DNA from 3 places in the Dialister sp. genome. Region 1 is predicted to be linked to each of the others. Evidence: a T-box and tRNA genes for the amino acid it is inferred to sense, from the RefSeq annotation. Region 1 holds a T-box; the other regions hold tRNA genes.

Region 1 (6,090 bases):
AGCCCAGCACATCCCTGCACTTTTTAGACGATGCGATGAGGATGGCCGGGTCCCCGGGGCGCCTTGCCTCTTCGGTGACTTTGAAATCGATGCCCGTCACCTTCTTTGCCGTTTCGATGATTTCCCGGACGCTGAATCCCTTTTCACTGCCCAGGTTGAAGTAATTGCTTTCACCACCCTGGAGGAGGTATTTCATGGCCAGCACATGGGCATCGGCCAGGTCCAGTACGTGGATGTAGTCCCGGATACAGGTGCCGTCGGGGGTGGGGTAATCGGTACCGTAAATGGCAATGTGGTCCCGGACGCCCTGGGCGGTTTTCAGGATGAGCGGAATCAGGTGGGATTCCGGATTGTGGTCCTCGCCGATGGAGCCGTCAAGAGCAGCGCCGGCGGCGTTGAAGTACCGGAGAGCCACATACCGGAGTCCGTAGGCATTGGTAAAGTCCCGCATCATATTTTCGATGACCAGTTTTGTCCGTCCATAAACGTTGGTGGGGTTATGGGGGAAATCCTCTTCAATCGGCGTCTTTTCCGGTTCCCCGTACACAGCGGCGGTGGAAGAAAAGACGATTTTATTGACACCCGCCTTCTTCATGCCCAGAAGCAGGTGCAGCGTCCCTTCCACATTGTTCGTGTAATACTTGGCAGGATCCACCATGGATTCTCCCACAAGAGAAAAAGCGGCAAAATGGATGACACCGGAAATATCATATTTTTTCAGTGTCTGTGCCACGAAATCCACATCGTGGATATCCCCCTTCACCAGGGTGACCCCTTCCGGTACGGACTCTGCGTGACCTGTAGCCAGGTTATCAAATACAACGGGAGTAAAATCTCCGGCCGCTGCCAGGGCTCTCACTGTATGGGAGCCGATATATCCGGCACCGCCGGTAACAAGAATGTTCATAGTATGCCCTCCTCTGAGCGTTTAATACATATGGTTATAGTATAGCATAAAAAGAAGGTCAGCGGCCTTTGGGCAAGGCTGTGACTTCGTCAGGCCGCAGCCCTTTTTTTACCATTTAGTGTATAATAATCATAAAGTTCTAATACAAGGAGTGATACCTCATGGCATCCTATGATTTTGACCGGATGGCGAAAAAGGCGGGCGTGGAAGGAAGTTTCCATGCCAGAAACGACGATATCCTCACGGAGGAAGAGGGAAAGAAACGGTGGCTTACCATGACCTTCCGCTTTTCCATTACCGATAATTACCTTTCCGGGAACGGGGGCCCCTATGATTATGTGTTTGATTTTCCCCATGGTCACTTCGAGAGAACGGAGTGGAAGAACGGAATCCCGGAGGTCAGGGAAGGAGATATTCCCAAGGGAGCCATGACGGCCTTTGCTGAATCTATGGGCTTCCTCTTTACCCTGCCCCAGAAGCAGTCTGTCACGAATACGAAGTCCCTGGAAGTCAATACGGACGCCTATGAAAAGGAAAAGTACGGTCCCATCAAGCGGCTCACCCGCTGTGAACTCCGGGCAGGGGACCGCTTCTTCCGCTGGGTGGCGGAGAAGGATAAAGATACGCCATTTCCGGAGCTCTACGAGGCTTTCAAGCGGCTGCGGGAGTCTGTTGACCGTGGATGAGTGGAAGTCCTCGGTCTTTGAGAGGTTCGTAAGGGTTGTGGCTTTCACATCGCTTCGCTTGTGAAAGCGGGTTGTGGGTTGGCATCGCTGCGCTTGCCAACCGGGTAGGGCGCTGCACTTAAAAGGAAGGGAAACCTTATATAACGCTGCCAGTGGCTGCGAAGCCGCTAATCCACCTCATGCCCCCGGTGCGAAGCACCTACCACTCCACGGGAAAAGCGACTCACGATGATTTGCGCGTCGCTGACGCTCCTTCAAATCATGTTCACCCACCACCTTTAGCCCCACATACACATGCATATGGATTACATACATTTCATCCCAAAGGAGTCATCATGGACGATATTATCGACTTTTTCCAATCCTGGACCATGGCGGGTATTGCTGCCCGGCTCTTTCTGGCTACCCTGGCAGGGGTCATAATCGGTATGGACAGGGAATACAAGAACAAAGGCGCCGGCATCAAGACTCATGCCCTGGTCTGCATCGGTGCGGCTATGGCCATGATTGTGAATGAATTTATACTCCGCTCCTTTCCCACATCCAATACGGACCTGGCCCGCATCGGGGCCCAGGTGGTGAGCGGCATCGGTTTCCTTGGTGTGGGCACCATTATTGTCACCGGCCGGAATGAAGTGAAGGGACTCACTACGGCAGCAGGGCTCTGGGTGTGTGCTGGTATCGGACTGGCGGCGGGGATCGGATTTATCAAAGGAACCATTCTGGCCCTGCTGTTCGTCATATTCATCCTTCGAATCCTGGAGCCCGTAGATAAACGGCTCCGTGCAAGGGCCAGGGATATGGATCTCTACGTGGAATTTGAAAATATGGAGGCCATCCGTTCCTTCCTGACCGGCCTTAGGGCAAAGGGAATCAAAGTTACCAATTTCAGCATTTATCACCAGCGCCGGGCTCTTTTCTCGACCACCGCCACAATGACCGTAAAAATGGAGCATCACGGGGATCATGAAATATGGCTCCACGAGTTCAGTGAGATACCCGGAGTGCTGTACGTGGAAGAAATATAGATCCTGTGGGATGGCTGGGTATATATCAAACGGATGGATGGGGCATAAAGGTGGTGGGTTGTGGCTTCAACACCGCTTCGCGTGTTGAAGCGGGTTGGAGCGCTGCGCTTAAAAGGAAACGAGACCTTATATAACACGGCTTTGCCGCTGATTCACCTTATGCCCCCGGCGCGAAGCGCCTACCACCTGGTGAATGAGCGAAGCGCAGTTCACCTGCCACCTTTAGCCCCATACATACGTATGGGACTGTATGCAAAAAAATCCTTGACAAACGGCTCATCCGGGACTATAGTAAACACATAAATGCGATGACGGAGACATGATGTGTCCGGTCCATTGTTTCAGAGAGTCTGCGGTCGGTGTGAGCAGATACGATGGTGGGCAGGTTACCGCTTCCGAGCAGGGGAATTGAAATTCTCCCGGACCGCTCCCGTTAGAGGCCTATGAGTGAAGCAATGCTTCAATTTGGGTGGAACCACGGAAATGAACTTTCGTCCCTTAGCGGGATGGAAGTTTTTTTATTTCTCCGAAACCTGTACTCCATCATGGAGGGCTGTTCCCAGCGGCTAAGGGGAGAATACAGAAAGGAAGAGTTTCATGATTACAATCAAGCTGAAAGACGGCAAGGAAAAACAGTTCGAAAGCGCTGTATCTCTGGCTGATGCAGCCAAGGCTATTTCCAACAGCCTCGGCAGGGATGCCCTGGTGGCAAAGGTGAACGGCGAGCTCACCGACCTTCGTGACCCCATCGTAGACGGCAGCGAAGTCGAATTTTTCACAAAGGAAGATAAGGAAGGCCTCTTCACACTGCGCCACACCGCTTCCCATGTCATGGCACAGGCCATCCAGCACCTGTTCCCGGGCACCAAGTTCGCCATTGGCCCCGCTATTGATGACGGCTTCTACTATGACCTGGATTCTGACCATGTATTCAGCCAGGAAGATTTCCCGGCCATTGAAAAGGAAATGGCAAAGATTGCCAAGGAAAATATTCCTCTCGTGAAGAAAGTGGTCAGCCGCGCAGAAGCGCTGAAGTTCTTCCAGGACAAGGGCCAGGACTACAAAGTCATGCTCATCAATGACCTTCCGGAAGACGCACAGATTTCCCTCTACGAACAGGGCGATTTCACAGATCTCTGCGCCGGTCCCCATCTCCGCTCCACCGGCAAGGTAAAGGTATTCAAGATCATGACTGTTGCCGGCGCTTACTGGCGCGGTGATTCCAAGAATAAGATGCTCCAGCGTATCTATGCTACCGCCTTCTTCAAGAAGGAAGACCTGGACCATTTCCTCTATGTCCGTGCAGAAGCAGAAAAGCGGGATCACAGAAAACTGGGCAAACAGCTGGATCTCTTCTCCTTCCATGAAGAAGGACCGGGATTCCCCTTCTTCCATCCGAAGGGCATGGTTCTCCGGAACAAGCTCATGGACTATGAACGGGAACTGTTCAAGGAATTCGGCTATGTAGAAATCATGACCCCGATTATCCTGTCCAAGAAACTCTGGATCCAGTCCGGCCATTGGGATCATTACAAAGAAAACATGTACTTCACCAAGATCGACGATGAAGACTATGCTATTAAACCGATGAACTGCCCCGGCGGAATCCTTTATTTCAAGACCCAGCAGCGTTCCTACAGAGACCTGCCCATGCGTGTCGGTGAATTCGGTATCGTTCACCGCCACGAACTGAAGGGCGCTCTCCACGGACTGTTCCGTGTACGCTGCTTCACCCAGGATGATGCTCACATTTTCATGACCCAGGACCAGATGAAGGACGAAGTCATCAAGTGCATGGCCATGTACAAGAAGATGTACGGCGTATTCGGTCTGGAATACCATGTAGAACTGTCTACCCGTCCGGAAAACTCCATGGGCAGTGATGAACTGTGGGAAATTTCCACCAACGCTCTCCGGGATGCCATCGAAAAGACCGGCGTTCCTTACCAGATCAACGAAGGGGACGGCGCCTTCTATGGGCCGAAACTGGACTTCCACGTACAGGACTCCCTGGGCCGTACCTGGCAGTGCGGCACCATCCAGATGGATATGCAGCTGCCGGAACGGTTTGATGTAAACTACATCGGTGAAGATGGTGAAAAACACAGAGCCGTCATGCTCCACAGAGCTGGCTACGGCTCCCTGGAACGTTTCATCGGCATCCTCATCGAACACTTCGCCGGCGCATTCCCCACATGGATTGCCCCGGTACAGGTCAAGGTCATTCCGGTTACCGAAAAGAACATGGACTACGCAAAGACCGTAGCTGCTGCCCTCTCCGATTCCGATATCCGGGTGGAAGTGGAAGAAGCCAATGAAACCCTGGGATACAAGATCCGCAAGGCACAGATGGAAAAGGTTCCGTACATGCTCATCGTAGGGGACAAGGAAATGAAGACCCACACCGTGGCTATCAGAAGCCGCAAGAATGGGGACGAAGGTTCCAGCCCGCTGGCCATGTTCGTAGCAAACCTGATTCGTGAAATCAAGAGCAGAGAATACTGATATGGCAAGAGAATTTCAGAGCGCCGACGTGGCAAGAGCTGCCGTACGGATGGCACTGTCAGAAACCAGGGCCGATGAGAATGCTCTCCGGGAACAGCTCATGGCCCAGGGAATCCGGTCCGTAGCCGTTAACTTCGGCGGCAAATTCACCGATATTTTACCGAAGATTTTTGAATCTGCCATCGTGGCAGCCCAGCGGCAGCATGTGATTTCCGACACCCATGTAGGGGACGGATCCGTGCTGGGCGCTATGGAATCCGCTGTGGAACAGGTAAAGCTCATGGCCATCGGCATGAACGTCGGTGGCAAGATAGGTATTGCCCGGTGGAAAGAACACCTCTGCGTGGCTATTTTCGTGGGAGTGGGGGTTCTCCACTTCAACGAAGTCACCATCGGTATGGCCCACAGGGTTTTAAGAAATGACTTGACAGATTAATGCCCATAGTGTATTATATCTAGCGTAATTGATTGCAAGCAGAAGTCATCCGCTTCTCACCTTACAAGGCGCAGGCTACTAAGGTTTCATACGTATGAACTCGGAGCGGACGGTGTATGCCGTCCGCTTTTTACTTGCAATGATTTCTTTTTCGGAGGTGAAAAGAATAAGTAAAGAACTTAGTATCAACGAACAGATCCGGGCTCGTGAAGTCCGCGTCGTCAGCGATACAAACGAACAGTTGGGGATCATGACTCTTCATGAAGCCATCCGCATTGCGGAAGATAAGGGACTTGATCTCGTGGAAGTGGCTCCGAATGGCCGCCCGCCGGTATGCCGCATTATGAATTACGGCAAGTACCGTTATGAACAGCAGAAACGTGATAAGGAAGCAAAGAAGAAACAGAAGGTATTCCAGATCAAGGAAGTCAAACTCCGTCCGAATATCGAAGACCACGACTTCTTTGTGAAACTGAAAAATGCCCAGCGCTTCCTGGGAGACGGAAACAAGGTCAAGGTGACCATCAT
Region 2 (6,090 bases), 900 kb from region 1:
TCCGCATCGCCTTTACGCCGGATGAAGAGACAGGAAGAAGCCCATTGAAATTCGATGTGAAGGCCTTTGGCGCCGATTTCGCCTATACCGTGGATGGCGGTGAACTGGGAGGACTGGAGTATGAAAATTTCAATGCCGCCAATCCTGTGGTTACCATCCGCGGTCGCAGCGTTCATACGGGGGATGCGAAAGGGAAAATGGTAAATGCCATTTCCATCGCTTCCGAGTGGCAGACCATGCTGCCGGAAGGGGAGAAGCCGGAATGTACGGAAGGCAGGGAGGGGTTCTTCCATGTCTACAAAATCCGGGGCACCGTGGAAGAGTGCACCCTGGACATGCTGGTCCGGGACCATGACTCCCAAAAGTTTCAGTTGAGAAAATATTTCCTTCTCTCCATGGCGGATTTCCTCAATAAGAAATACGGGGAAGGTACGGTGATGGTGGAACTGAACGATGTGTACTTCAATATGATGGATATCATCGAGAAGGGGCACATGGATATTGTGGAACTGGCAAGGGTTGCCATGAAGGCAGCGGGAGTCACTCCGGTGGAGCTTCCCATCCGCGGCGGGACTGATGGAGCCCAGCTTTCCTTCAAGGGCCTTCCGTGCCCGAATCTTTTCACCGGCGGTGCCAATTTCCACAGCCGCTTTGAGTATCTCCCCCTGGATTCCATGGAAAAGGCCTGTGAGACGGTCATAGAAATCGCCCGCCGGGCATGGAAAATAGGGAAGAAGTAAGGATATTTCAGTATTGCGAGCTATTGGGGTTGGCGGTTAGTATGCTTGCGCGTAGAGTCACTCACACGGGGCTGCCAGCTTTTAGCCTCTAGCTGCTAGGAAAGCTGGCCAGCCTGCGGCGCTTCCCACCCGATATTTCCGTCAGTCATTCGTGCCGTAGGCTGTAGAGCCTTCCTGGAAGCTAGCGGCTAGAAGCTAGAAGCTCGCACGAATGACTCTATCCACCAGCACCGCTCCAACAGCTCGACAAACTGCAATAGTCACATACCGGAAAGAAGGTCATTTATGAAAGAGATAACAGAGGAACTGCTTAGAAAGTTCCGTGAATCCTATGAATCTGACGAAAAAGCGAAGGTTCTTCATTCGGCCCTGGCGAAGACGCCGATGATGGACCTGGCCTATGATGTGTCGGAGGGAGCCCTGCTGAAGGGGCCCTTTACTATTGAAGTGAAGACGAAGGGCATTACGGCCCAGGAACAGTCCGGACGGTGCTGGCTCTTTGCAGCTCTCAATATCCTTCGGGAAAAGGTGGCGGAGAAATGCCACCTGGAACAGTTCGAGCTGTCCCAGAATTACCTTTCCTTCTATGACAAACTGGAAAAGGCCAATAATTTCCTGGAAATGGTCATCGAAAATCCGAAAGCTCCCATCAAGGGGCAGCTCATGCAGTACGTTCTGCGGGGCATGACCGATGGAGGCTACTGGTCGGAAGCGGTGGACCTCATCGAAAAGTACGGCGTCGTGCCGAAGCAGGTACAGCCGGAAACCTATCAGTCCGGCCATACGGACCGTTTTACGGATACCCTGAACCGGCTGCTCCGCAAGGATGCCATGGAACTTCGGACGCTGATATCGGAAGGGAAAGATCCCTATCCCCGGAAAGAAGAAATGATGGGAGAAGTGTACAAGGCAGAATGCATTGCCTTTGGCAGGCCTGTGGGAACCTTTGATTTTACCTATCGGAATAAGGACAACGAGTTCCATGAGGACCGTCATCTGACGCCCCGGGAATTCTATAAGAAATATGTTGGGCTTTCCCTTCGGGATTACATGGCGGTCATCAATGAGCCCACCTTTGATAAACCCACGGGAAGAGTGATTGCCTTCCATGCGGTGGAAAACATGACAGGCCATGATATGAAGGGTCTGAACCTGACCCAGAAGGAAATGGAAGACCTCTGCATTGCCCAGCTGAAGGCGGGAGAGGCCATCTGGTTCGCCTGCGACGCCGGTGCCGCGGGAGCAAGAAAAGACGGGGTCTGGGACCCGAGGACCGTGCGGTATGAAGACCTGCTCGGCGGTTTTTCCACGGCCATGGAGAAAGGAAAGCGTCTGGAATACAGCGCCAGCTCCGCCAACCATGCCATGCTTCTCACCGGGGTCCACCTGGATGAAGAAGGAAAACCGGACCGCTGGAAAATAGAAAATTCCTGGGGCAAGGACGTAGGGGATAATGGATACTTCGTATGTTCCGAAGATTATTTCCGGGAATTCGTCTATGAAGCGGTGATCCTGAAGAAACATTTCAATCAGGAACAGCAGGAAATGATGAAAAAAGAACCGGTCTACATCAATGCCTGGGATGAGGACTACTGATCAGGTCCGTTGGAAATCCAAAATAAAAGGAAGCAGTCTTTCGGCTGCTTCCTTTTTATTCTCCATGGAAGAATTCTATGATTTTGTGGGTGGCCAGGGCCATGTGATTTGGATTCTGGAAGGGGTGGTTGGCGCCTTCGATGGGGACGAACTCGATTACATTATTTTCCGCAAAGGCCCGGGAGTCTTCAATGGGAATCATTTCATCCTTTGTGCCGTGGATGATGAGCATGTCGTCCGCAAAGTCAAAGTATTCATGATCCATGACGTCAAAGTTTTTCAGGGAATCAAAGAAGGACTGGTCCACTTTCATCTTCCGCTCAAAGCCTACGGAAATCTCTTTGCCCTTCTGCAGCTTCACTTTATCCTCTTCTGAGAGGTAGCTCATCATGGACTGGTACATGTGGATTGCCGGGCAGCGGAGGGCGATTCTGGTAAAAGGATTTCCTACTTCAATGAGGTAACGGAGGGTGAGGTAGCCTCCAAAGCTGGAGGAGTAATTATACACACGCTTGGCGCCCAGTTCTTCTTTGGCATATTCCACCACCAGGGTGAGGTAGGTGAGGCATTCTTCCAAGGTCAGCTTTTTCCTGGCATCCATGCCGTGGCAGGGCCAGTCGAAGGCGATGACAGCGAAGCCTTTGTACTTGGATGTCAGGTGTTCCCCAAAGTGGAGGGTGCCGGCGGTTTCCTTATTGCTGCCGAATCCGTGGGTGACGATGACCACATCCTCAAAAGAACGGGTACTTTTATCGTTGCTGTTGATGATGAGTTTACTGCGGATACTGAATCCGCCGCGGTTGATATCAAAGTGTTTTTCCATGTGATGGTAGTCCTGTTGTTATACAAATTGCGGTTTGTAGAGCTGTTGAGGGGGCTGAAGGATAGAGTCATTCGCGCGGGGGCTTCTAGCTACTAGCGGCTAGCAACTAGGAAAGCTCTACAGCCTACGGCACGAATGACTGGCGGAAATACCGGATGGGAAGCGCCGCAGGCTGGCCAGCTTTCCTAGCAGCTAGAAGCTAAAAGCTGGCAGCCCCGTGCCAGTGACTCTGTCCAACAGCATGCCAAACCGCTCGCTCTAACAACTCGACAAACTGAAATCGGTGAAATTTCATTCAATGAAAAAGGCCGTGAAAGGATAAATCCATTTCACAGCCCTTCCTGCGTTGGAGCCGGCAACAGGATTTGAACCTGCGACCTACGCATTACGAATGCGTCGCTCTACCAGCTGAGCTATACCGGCATGAACATATATATATTACTCGAGGAACTTCGGTTTGTCAAATCTGAGTCTCGTGTAAAAAATCCGCTCCGGCGGATAAAAAATGGAGCGGGTGAAGGGAATCGAACCCTCGTAACCAGCTTGGAAGGCTGGCGCTCTACCATTGAGCTACACCCGCATAAATGGTCGGAGCAGCAGGATTTGAACCTGCGACCCCTTGGTCCCGAACCAAGTGCGCTACCAAACTGCGCTATGCCCCGACAACGTAATTGATTATACCAGCACTTCCGAAATCTGTCAATGGATTTTTTACAAAGTTTTTTCACTTATGAACCACAAGTGATATTGTCTCAAGTAACCACAAATGAAAATGTCCCAGTCATGGTATAATCTCATCACAATCTTAACGCAAGTGATGGGAGGAATTTTTATCAGAAAGGTTGAATTAACGATGGACGAGCAGTTCAAATATGAAACAATCAAATCTCTTGTTAATCATCCAGATGGCAACAAGCTCGCAGCAGCAGTCCGGCTGGGGTGCACTGTCCGCACCGTAAACCGGTTAATCCTGCGCTATCGTCAGGAAGGTAAAGCATTTGTCCACGGGAACAGGGGTAGACAGCCCGTAACAACACTTCCAGCCTCACTCAGAGAAAAAATTGTGGCCCTTTACCAGAATGAGTACTATGGCGCCAATTTTACCCACTTTACCGAACTTCTGGACAGACATGAGAATATCCATGTCTCCGTTTCCTCTGTAGCCTCCATTCAACACTCTCTCAAGCCTCACTGAAAAGCAACACGAGAAAAAAGATTACAAGTCAATCTTGGCCCTTTACTTTGGGGAACAGAATGAGTAAGATCTATCTCCACCTCTTCATTGATGATGCTACTGCATCAATTTTACCCACTTTACCGAACTTCTGGACAGACATGAGAATATCCATGTCTCCGTTTCCTCTGTAGCCTCCATTCTTGAGGCAGCCTTTATTCTCTCTCCTAAGGCTACACGGGCCAAAAGAAAACGGATCAGGAGGAAATTGGAAGCAATGAAAAGCAACACGAAATCCAAGAAAAAGCAGATGGAAATACAAGTCAATCTTGTGGCTGCTGAAGATGCCCACAGCCGGCGTCCACGGCATGCTTACTTTGGGGAACAGCTGCAGGGTGATGCCACTCCATATGAATGGGTTCCCGGGAAGATCTGGCATCTCCACCTCTTCATTGATGATGCTACTGGCATCGTGACTGGCGGCTATTTTGACACCCAGGAGACCCTGAACGGCTATTACCATGTCCTCTGGCAGACTCTCAAAGATTACGGAATCCCTGTGGAAATCTTCACGGATAAACGCACTGTGTTCATTTACAAACAAAAAGGATCCCCGTCCATCGACGAGGATACCTATACGCAGTTCGGTTACGCTTGCAGGCAACTGGGGATACACCTTGAGTCAAGCAGCGTACCACAGGCCAAAGGCCGGGTTGAGCGGCTCAATGAGACGCTGCAGTCGCGCCTGCCGATTGAGCTGAGACAGGCAGGCATCACGACTATTGCAGACGCCAATGAATTCCTCAAGTCCTACCTAAAAGAATTCAATGCAAAGTTTGCACTTCCCCCCAATAGTACCAAATCAGCTTTTGTGACGCAACCGTCAGATGAGAGGATCAACCTGATACTGGCTGTACTTACAGGCCGTACGGTAGACAGAGGCCACTGCATCCGTTTCCAGCGTCAGTACTATCGTATGCTTGATTCAGAAGGCCATCAGGTGCATTATGCCAGCGGAACCAAAGTACTAGTCATACGGGCTTTCAACGGCGAACTCTACTGCAGTGTTAACGATACCAGTATCTACGCGCTGGAAGCCATCCCTTTGCGCCAGAAGAAATCTCCTGAGCTTGATGCTGACTATACCAAACCAAAGCCTCAGAAACACTGGATTCCACCGATGAGTCACCCATGGAAGCAGGCATCTTTCCGTCATTACGTCCTTACAAGACCGCATCATTCCAGACAAGATCCAGAAGAACTTGCATCGCGTAACATATTTTAGTAACATACTGGCCTAACCACTCAAAATAGCCCCACTATTGCGGGGCTATTAAATGACAATTCTCGGGACATTTTCAAAAATGCTTGACATGGATTTTTTACAAAGTTTTTTCACTTACTTACCATTTAGGATCTGTGCATTATTAAGCTATTCATATGATGGCCTGATGACATAATTCCAATCAGGATGAAATTCATTCCTTAACAGATTAATGCCAGCAAATTCCTTGTCAGAAACTTTAGTGCCTTTAGGGTAGACTGCGGTATCCGCTTTACACCGAACCACAAGCCCATTATCGGTAGTTGTTGAAGCGATCAGATTAACGATAATTTCAAGCGTTTCCAAAGGACGGCCTCGCCAGTTCTTTGTAATTTGGCTGAATAGTCGATGCTCTATTTTATTCCATTTGGATGTTCCGGACGGGAAGTGGCAGACTTCGATTTCAAGGCCACTTTCATCAGCAAATTTTTGC
Region 3 (6,090 bases), 1.2 Mb from region 1:
CATGCGCCTCCTTCTACAGGAGCGGGACCGGTTTTCAACCCTGAACCGATCCTTTCTCCTTTTAGCACTCGCACTCCCTTTCTGCTAATAATTATATCTCTCTTCAGCCCGTAATGAAACCGTAATACATTTCTAACACTCCGTTTTGTTTTTTCCTCCTCTTCCCCGCTATTTCTACCTGCTATTCTCAATACCGGTGGCTGACTCCTCTCATTTTCTCAATTCAGCTGTTTTATTATGAGTCAAACGGTGTTTATTAATCTCATTTGCTCATTATACACTCATTATAAAATTTTAAAATAGGGGGTAATAGAAAAAATAAAGAGAACCCATGGTTGGAATGGAGCGGAGGATAGAAAATCTATGAATCCCCTCCGCAGATTTTCCTCTCCGAAAAATGACAAAAGCAGGATCACCGCAGGAGAGTTTTCTCCGGTGGTAATCCTGCTTTTCAAAATGTTTCAAGCCCCGGCAGGACAGACCCGGTTCATGCAAGAAGCCGTGAGCCGTCTGTTACAGGTTCCGTTCAAACATCTTATACTCCGTCCATCCCGTATCAGGATAGTACATCTTCCGGGCCGCTACGAAGGAAAAGCCTGCGGACCGATACAGGGCTTCCGCCTGGCCGTTTGTGCCCAGAATATCCAAACAGATAGCTTTCTTTTCTTTTTTTCTTGCCTCCTCCATCACATGGCCCATGAGCTGCCTGCCGATGCCCCGGTTCTGCATTTCCGGGCTGGCCGCCAGTGCATGGGGGTACCAGGATATCTCGGGCGTCCAATTTTCCGGACCAGGGGAGTCCTTTATATCCTTCATTAGAAGCGCTGTTCAAAATGACTGCGCCAAGGATATGCCCCTCCTCCCTGAGACTGTAGAGCTCCCCTTTCTCCAGGCTTTCCCTCAGGAAATTATCACTGGGGTAGACTCCCTTTTTCCAGCCGATCCGGTCATTCACCGCTGCCATGTCATCAATGAGCTGCCAGTAAAAATCCCGGACCTCCCGGAACGATTCTACCGGTTCCACCTGCCATATCATGGATATTGCTCCTTTCCACCTGTACGAAACATAATTCTCGGATAGAAAAATTGTATCATTGCCAATGTAACTTTAGGAAAAATCCGGAAATTGACTGAGTAAAATTGAAGTCCCACAGCTGCGCCGCAGCCCGCCTTCATAAAATGGCGCCTGCCAATTTATGTTCCACCAACGTTCCAGCAGCGGCTTTCACTCTCCCACGGTATCTGACGTTGAAAATTTCTCAAAACTCTTCGATCTCCTCAATAAGCGAAGTGCGCCTTGGATATTTTTCCCTGTATTTTTCAGCGAGCTGTGCCGCTGTTTCCAGTCCGCCCGGATAGGCCAGCATCTTTTTCAGGACTCTTTTCACCTTCCTGTAGCCTCTTCTATCACGAGCTTCCTCCATGGCAGCATCCGCATGATAGCCATAGATGGCCAGGCAGCGATTCGGATATAGTTTCTTCAGTACTTTTTCATATCCTCCAAAATAATGGACCCTTTCCGCAGCTTCCATGAGATAGTCATACTGCTGCTCCCAGGCAAAGAAAGGCATGGCACTCGAATTTCCACGCAGGCATTTCAAGACCCTTTCCAGTTCCGCTGCCCATTCTTCCTCTGTAAACCGGCTACGGTATTCCTTATAAATTTCTTCCCGCCCCGGATGCTCATAAAACATGGTTTTCAGCAAATCAGAGTATTTTTCTGTCATGCCTTTGCTGAGATAAATCTCCTTGAGCCGCTTTTCATAGGCCAAATTATTTCTATCCCAATCGGACATGTGGGAAAGGGCCTCCTCCAGAAGCTTCATTTCCCGATCCATCTCTCCCCGTTCCCTGTAAATTTTCAGCAGCATGCGGGTATGGTCATCCCCATAGCTTGCGGCATACTTTTCAACTTCTTCTATGGGCGCCCCTTCATCGGCAAGAATCTGCAGCAGGTAGTTCTTATGTCGATTTACATCAAATATTTTATAATCGTCTTTCTGGGCCGCTTCTTCCAGCTGCGGCAGTTTCGCTTCTATAAATTTCCGTTTCTTTGCCAGCATGGATGGTTTCTTGAAATGGCCAATGACAAAATCATATACATCATCTTCCATGTAATCGATAATTCGGCCATCCAGACGTTTAAGTATAAAATCAAGCATCCTGGTTTCATCCTTTTCACTGGGAATGGATTTGCAGATATCTTCCCATATGCCCAGTGTCTGATACACAAACCCATGGTCTGCCCACTTTCCTGCATGTTTGTCTTCGACCATCGGATATACGTGGCAAAGGTAAAGTTAAAGAGGTCACGCCATTCATCGGGGAGAGGAAAATCCTGTAACGCGTGATCCATCAGTTCATCTATATCATGGACCAGATACCCCATGTGCCGCCAATCCACAAAATTATAGTGAGCTGCCCGCGAAAAAGCAGCCCCCATCTGTTTCTTATATTCCCGAAGTTTTTCAGAATCCGCCATAAAGATGACCTCCTTCCATTTTAGATTTATTTTACGAAAAGAAAGGATGCAAAGCAATGGAAATCAAATTCCGGCAGTACACCATGCCCTTTGGGAAGTATCCTCGTCCATAATTGCTTTTATGTTTAATGGAGAAAGTAACCGTAAAGGAGGCTGCGGCGGATTGGCTTAAAGCACAATCTGCTAATTCATCTCCCAATTCTCTGTTTTACCGAAATAAAAAAGACTCCCCCATGGGAGTCTTTTTTATTTCAGTAAACCGGTTCAGGACCGATTATTTTACGATCTTAGCAACAACGCCTGCGCCTACGGTACGGCCGCCTTCACGGATAGCGAAACGCTGGCCTTCTTCCATAGCGATCGGGGTAATGAGTTTAACGCTCATTTCTACGTTATCGCCAGGCATGCACATTTCAGTGCCTTCCGGCAGGGTGATGTCGCCGGTTACATCGGTGGTTCTGAAGAAGAACTGCGGACGATAGCCGTTGAAGAACGGGGTATGACGGCCGCCTTCATCTTTGGTCAGTACGTAAACCTGGGCAGTGAATTCGGTGTGCGGATGTACGGTGCCCGGTTTAGCAAGAACCTGGCCGCGAACGATGTCTTTACGATCAATGCCGCGGAGCAGTGTGCCGATGTTATCACCAGCCAGTGCCTGGTCCAGTGTCTTTCTGAACATTTCAACGCCGGTAACGACGGTTTCGGTCGGTTTATCCTGGAGGCCGACGATTTCAGCCGGATCGCCTACTTTGACGGTACCACGTTCAACTCTGCCGGTAGCAACGGTGCCACGGCCGGTAATGGTGAATACGTCTTCGACAGGCATCAGGAACGGTTTATCGGTATCACGAACAGGAGTCGGGATGTAGTCATCAACAGCCTTCATGAGGTCGCGGATCTTCTGTTCATCTTCTTTGTTACCATTGAGAGCGCCAAGAGCGGAGCCAACGATAATCGGCACTTCATCTCCCGGATAACCATATTCGGTGAGGAGGTCTCTGATTTCCATTTCAACGAGGTCGATCAGTTCGGGATCATCGACCTGGTCAGCTTTGTTCAGGAATACGACGATTGCCGGAACACCGACCTGTTTAGCAAGGAGGATATGTTCACGGGTCTGGGGCATCGGGCCATCAGCTGCAGATACTACGAGGATAGCGCCATCCATCTGAGCTGCACCGGTAATCATGTTCTTTACATAGTCGGCATGCCCTGGGCAGTCAACATGTGCATAGTGACGTTTTTCGGTTTCATATTCAACGGTGGAGGTGTTGATTGTGATACCACGGGCTCTTTCTTCCGGAGCTTTATCAATGGAAGCATAGTCCAAGAAGTTTGCCTTGCCTTCTTCGGACAGCACTTTGGTGATAGCAGCGGTCAGGGTTGTTTTACCATGATCGACATGACCGATGGTGCCAATGTTAACATGCGGTTTTGTTCTTTCGTAATGAGCTTTTGCCATTTCTTTTCTCTCCTTATACAAAAAAGAATTTGCAAAAATAGATTTGCGCTTTACTTATTATACATTGAAAGTCAATGGTATACAAGAAATGAAGCACAATTCTATCTGCATTTTCATAAAAACGGAATGATAACCTGTTCTCCTTCCGCCGGATAGCTATTTCCGCCCCTCCCAGCGTATGGATAACAGTAAAAAGAGCTCTCCTGGGAGAACTCTTTTCTACGGTGTTTGGTGGCGGCTCAGAGATTTGAACTCCGGACACAGCGGGTATGAACCGCTTGCTCTAGCCAACTGAGCTAAGCCGCCATGGAGCTGATAACCAGGATTGAACTGGTGACCTTATCCTTACCAAGGATACGCTCTACCAACTGAGCTATATCAGCACATCTATATAAAGGAAATGATTATTATGGTAGCGGGGGCAGGACTTGAACCTGCGACCTTCGGGTTATGAGCCCGACGAGCTGCCAACTGCTCCACCCCGCGATATTTGGTGGGCGGAATAGGATTCGAACCTATGAAGGCAAAGCCGGCAGATTTACAGTCTGCTCCCTTTAACCACTCGGGAATCCGCCCATACTGGAGCTGGCAATAGGACTTGAACCTACGACCTGCTGATTACAAATCAGCTGCTCTACCAACTGAGCTACGCCAGCACGCAAGTGACGAGATATATTATACATAACTTCGTCTCGCTTGTCAAGCACTTTTTGCTCACTCGGAGGTACGTCCTCATCACGTTTATAGATTATAGCATTAACAGCCCTGTCTGTCTACCCCTTTTTTACAATTTTTTGAAATGAATTTACAGAAATACAGATTTGAGAGTTGAGGTCCAGCGGCTCTGCCGCAAAGGTATTTCTCCTCTCGAGAAGGGAAAAGGGCCCCTGTGATGGAGGGCCCTGTGGGAATTGACAGCTTCCCGCAGGCCTGAGCCCCAGCCACCGGATTCAGTCACCGATCACTGGCAACCGCAGACGAGTCATCTCGAACTCGATCCCAGCCCCAATCTCTCACCCTTCTGTGGATTCCTCTGTTCTTTTGGCCAGCGGGACGTCTTTTGTCACATCCCGGTTCAGGACTTTCTTTGCTCCCTTCAGGAAACGGGGACGGGGAATCAGGGCGATATGGCCGCAGCCCCGGCATTTTACACGCATATCGCTTCCCAGCTGCAGGACTTCCCATTCCTGGCTGCCGCAGGGATGTTTTTTCTTCATCTGCACAATATCACCGACGCGAAACTGAATATATTGCATAGGACATCTCCTTTGATTACTACAGCCACAGGCTTCATACCTGTGAGGCCACCATTCTCCCCAGGGAGAACCTTTTTATCCATTATACATGAGTTTCATGATTTATCCATTGTCCTTTTCCGGGACCATAAGGAACCGGATGGGCAGGTAGGTGGCACCGGCAGGGATAAAGCGGATGTACAGGTCCCTGCCCATGTCCCAGGTACCACAGAAAATCGTATCATCTTCGGTGCCATTGCCGAACCAGCGGCCCCCCAGTTTTCCATCGGTCCGGTACGTACGGAGAAGCTTCTCGTCAGGACCGATCTGGAAGGTTCCGAGATACACGCCGCCCTGGGCATTGATATACAGGTTGTACCGACCCTTTCCCCAATTGTGGAAAGTGATATGGTACGTCACGCCATAGTCCCCCGTATTTTCTCTTTCCACATGGGAAATTTCGTCCATCCCTTTCTGGAAGGGAATGGAATTTCCTATGGACAGGGCTGCGGGCCCTTTTGCAAAATCCCAGGTGCTGTTTTCCAGATAAATATCCCGGGCAAAGGTCCCCCTCATTTCATGGGAATCCGGAGGCAGGGGCAGGGCCGTGTCCAGTGCCTTCTGCACGTCTGCATCGCTTCCATCGGGCACAATGGCCACACCCATGGTGACAGGGGCCTTTGTTTCCACTTCCACCATGCCGCTTACCAGGTCCTCTTCCCTGATTCCTTCTTTATCATCATCGTAGAGGATGACCTTATTCTTATTTTTCAATGTCAGGGTCTCCGGTTTTCCGGCTGGTTCCACGGCTTCCCGGAAGGAAAGGGTCGACCCGGTGGGTACGTAGCTGCTGCTGGCGTCGCCTTTGACTCTTCTAAGAACGGTAAGAGGCTGCTTCCTGGCAGACTTCG

The links. A T-box is a leader RNA that pairs with one kind of tRNA and senses whether it is charged. The one in region 1 lies ahead of thrS (threonine--tRNA ligase), so its partner is inferred to be a tRNA-Thr.
Region 2: it encodes a tRNA-Thr, which carries the amino acid that the T-box ahead of thrS (threonine--tRNA ligase) is inferred to sense. The anticodon was not compared.
Region 3: it encodes a tRNA-Thr, which carries the amino acid that the T-box ahead of thrS (threonine--tRNA ligase) is inferred to sense. The anticodon was not compared.

Annotation. Positions count from the first base shown of each region.
Region 1 covers NZ_CP181256.1:1,013,012-1,019,101, forward strand. Annotated here, with positions in the region: gene galE (UDP-glucose 4-epimerase GalE) at 1-907, opposite strand, end outside; gene ACFWUL_RS04140 (hypothetical protein) at 1,069-1,593, shown strand; gene ACFWUL_RS04145 (MgtC/SapB family protein) at 1,929-2,621, shown strand; T-box leader at 2,921-3,123, shown strand; gene thrS (threonine--tRNA ligase) at 3,219-5,126, shown strand; gene ACFWUL_RS04155 (HutP family protein) at 5,128-5,562, shown strand; ribosomal protein L20 leader region at 5,593-5,703, shown strand; gene infC (translation initiation factor IF-3) at 5,702-6,090, shown strand, end outside.
Region 2 covers NZ_CP181256.1:1,908,115-1,914,204, reverse strand. Annotated here, with positions in the region: gene pepT (peptidase T) at 1-740, shown strand, start outside; gene ACFWUL_RS07665 (aminopeptidase C) at 1,026-2,336, shown strand; gene ACFWUL_RS07660 (alpha/beta hydrolase) at 2,392-3,159, opposite strand; tRNA gene ACFWUL_RS07655 (tRNA-Thr) at 3,507-3,582, opposite strand; tRNA gene ACFWUL_RS07650 (tRNA-Gly) at 3,666-3,739, opposite strand; tRNA gene ACFWUL_RS07645 (tRNA-Pro) at 3,745-3,821, opposite strand; gene ACFWUL_RS07640 (hypothetical protein) at 3,926-4,354, shown strand; gene ACFWUL_RS07635 (ISNCY family transposase) at 4,458-5,618, shown strand; gene ACFWUL_RS07630 (ISAzo13 family transposase) at 5,766-6,090, opposite strand, start outside.
Region 3 covers NZ_CP181256.1:2,172,102-2,178,191, forward strand. Annotated here, with positions in the region: gene ACFWUL_RS08605 (GNAT family N-acetyltransferase) at 514-816, opposite strand; gene ACFWUL_RS08610 (hypothetical protein) at 1,260-2,276, opposite strand; gene tuf (elongation factor Tu) at 2,757-3,944, opposite strand; tRNA gene ACFWUL_RS08620 (tRNA-Met) at 4,174-4,250, opposite strand; tRNA gene ACFWUL_RS08625 (tRNA-Thr) at 4,252-4,327, opposite strand; tRNA gene ACFWUL_RS08630 (tRNA-Met) at 4,355-4,430, opposite strand; tRNA gene ACFWUL_RS08635 (tRNA-Tyr) at 4,436-4,520, opposite strand; tRNA gene ACFWUL_RS08640 (tRNA-Thr) at 4,525-4,600, opposite strand; gene ACFWUL_RS08645 (DUF951 domain-containing protein) at 4,958-5,200, opposite strand; gene ACFWUL_RS08650 (hypothetical protein) at 5,303-6,090, opposite strand, start outside.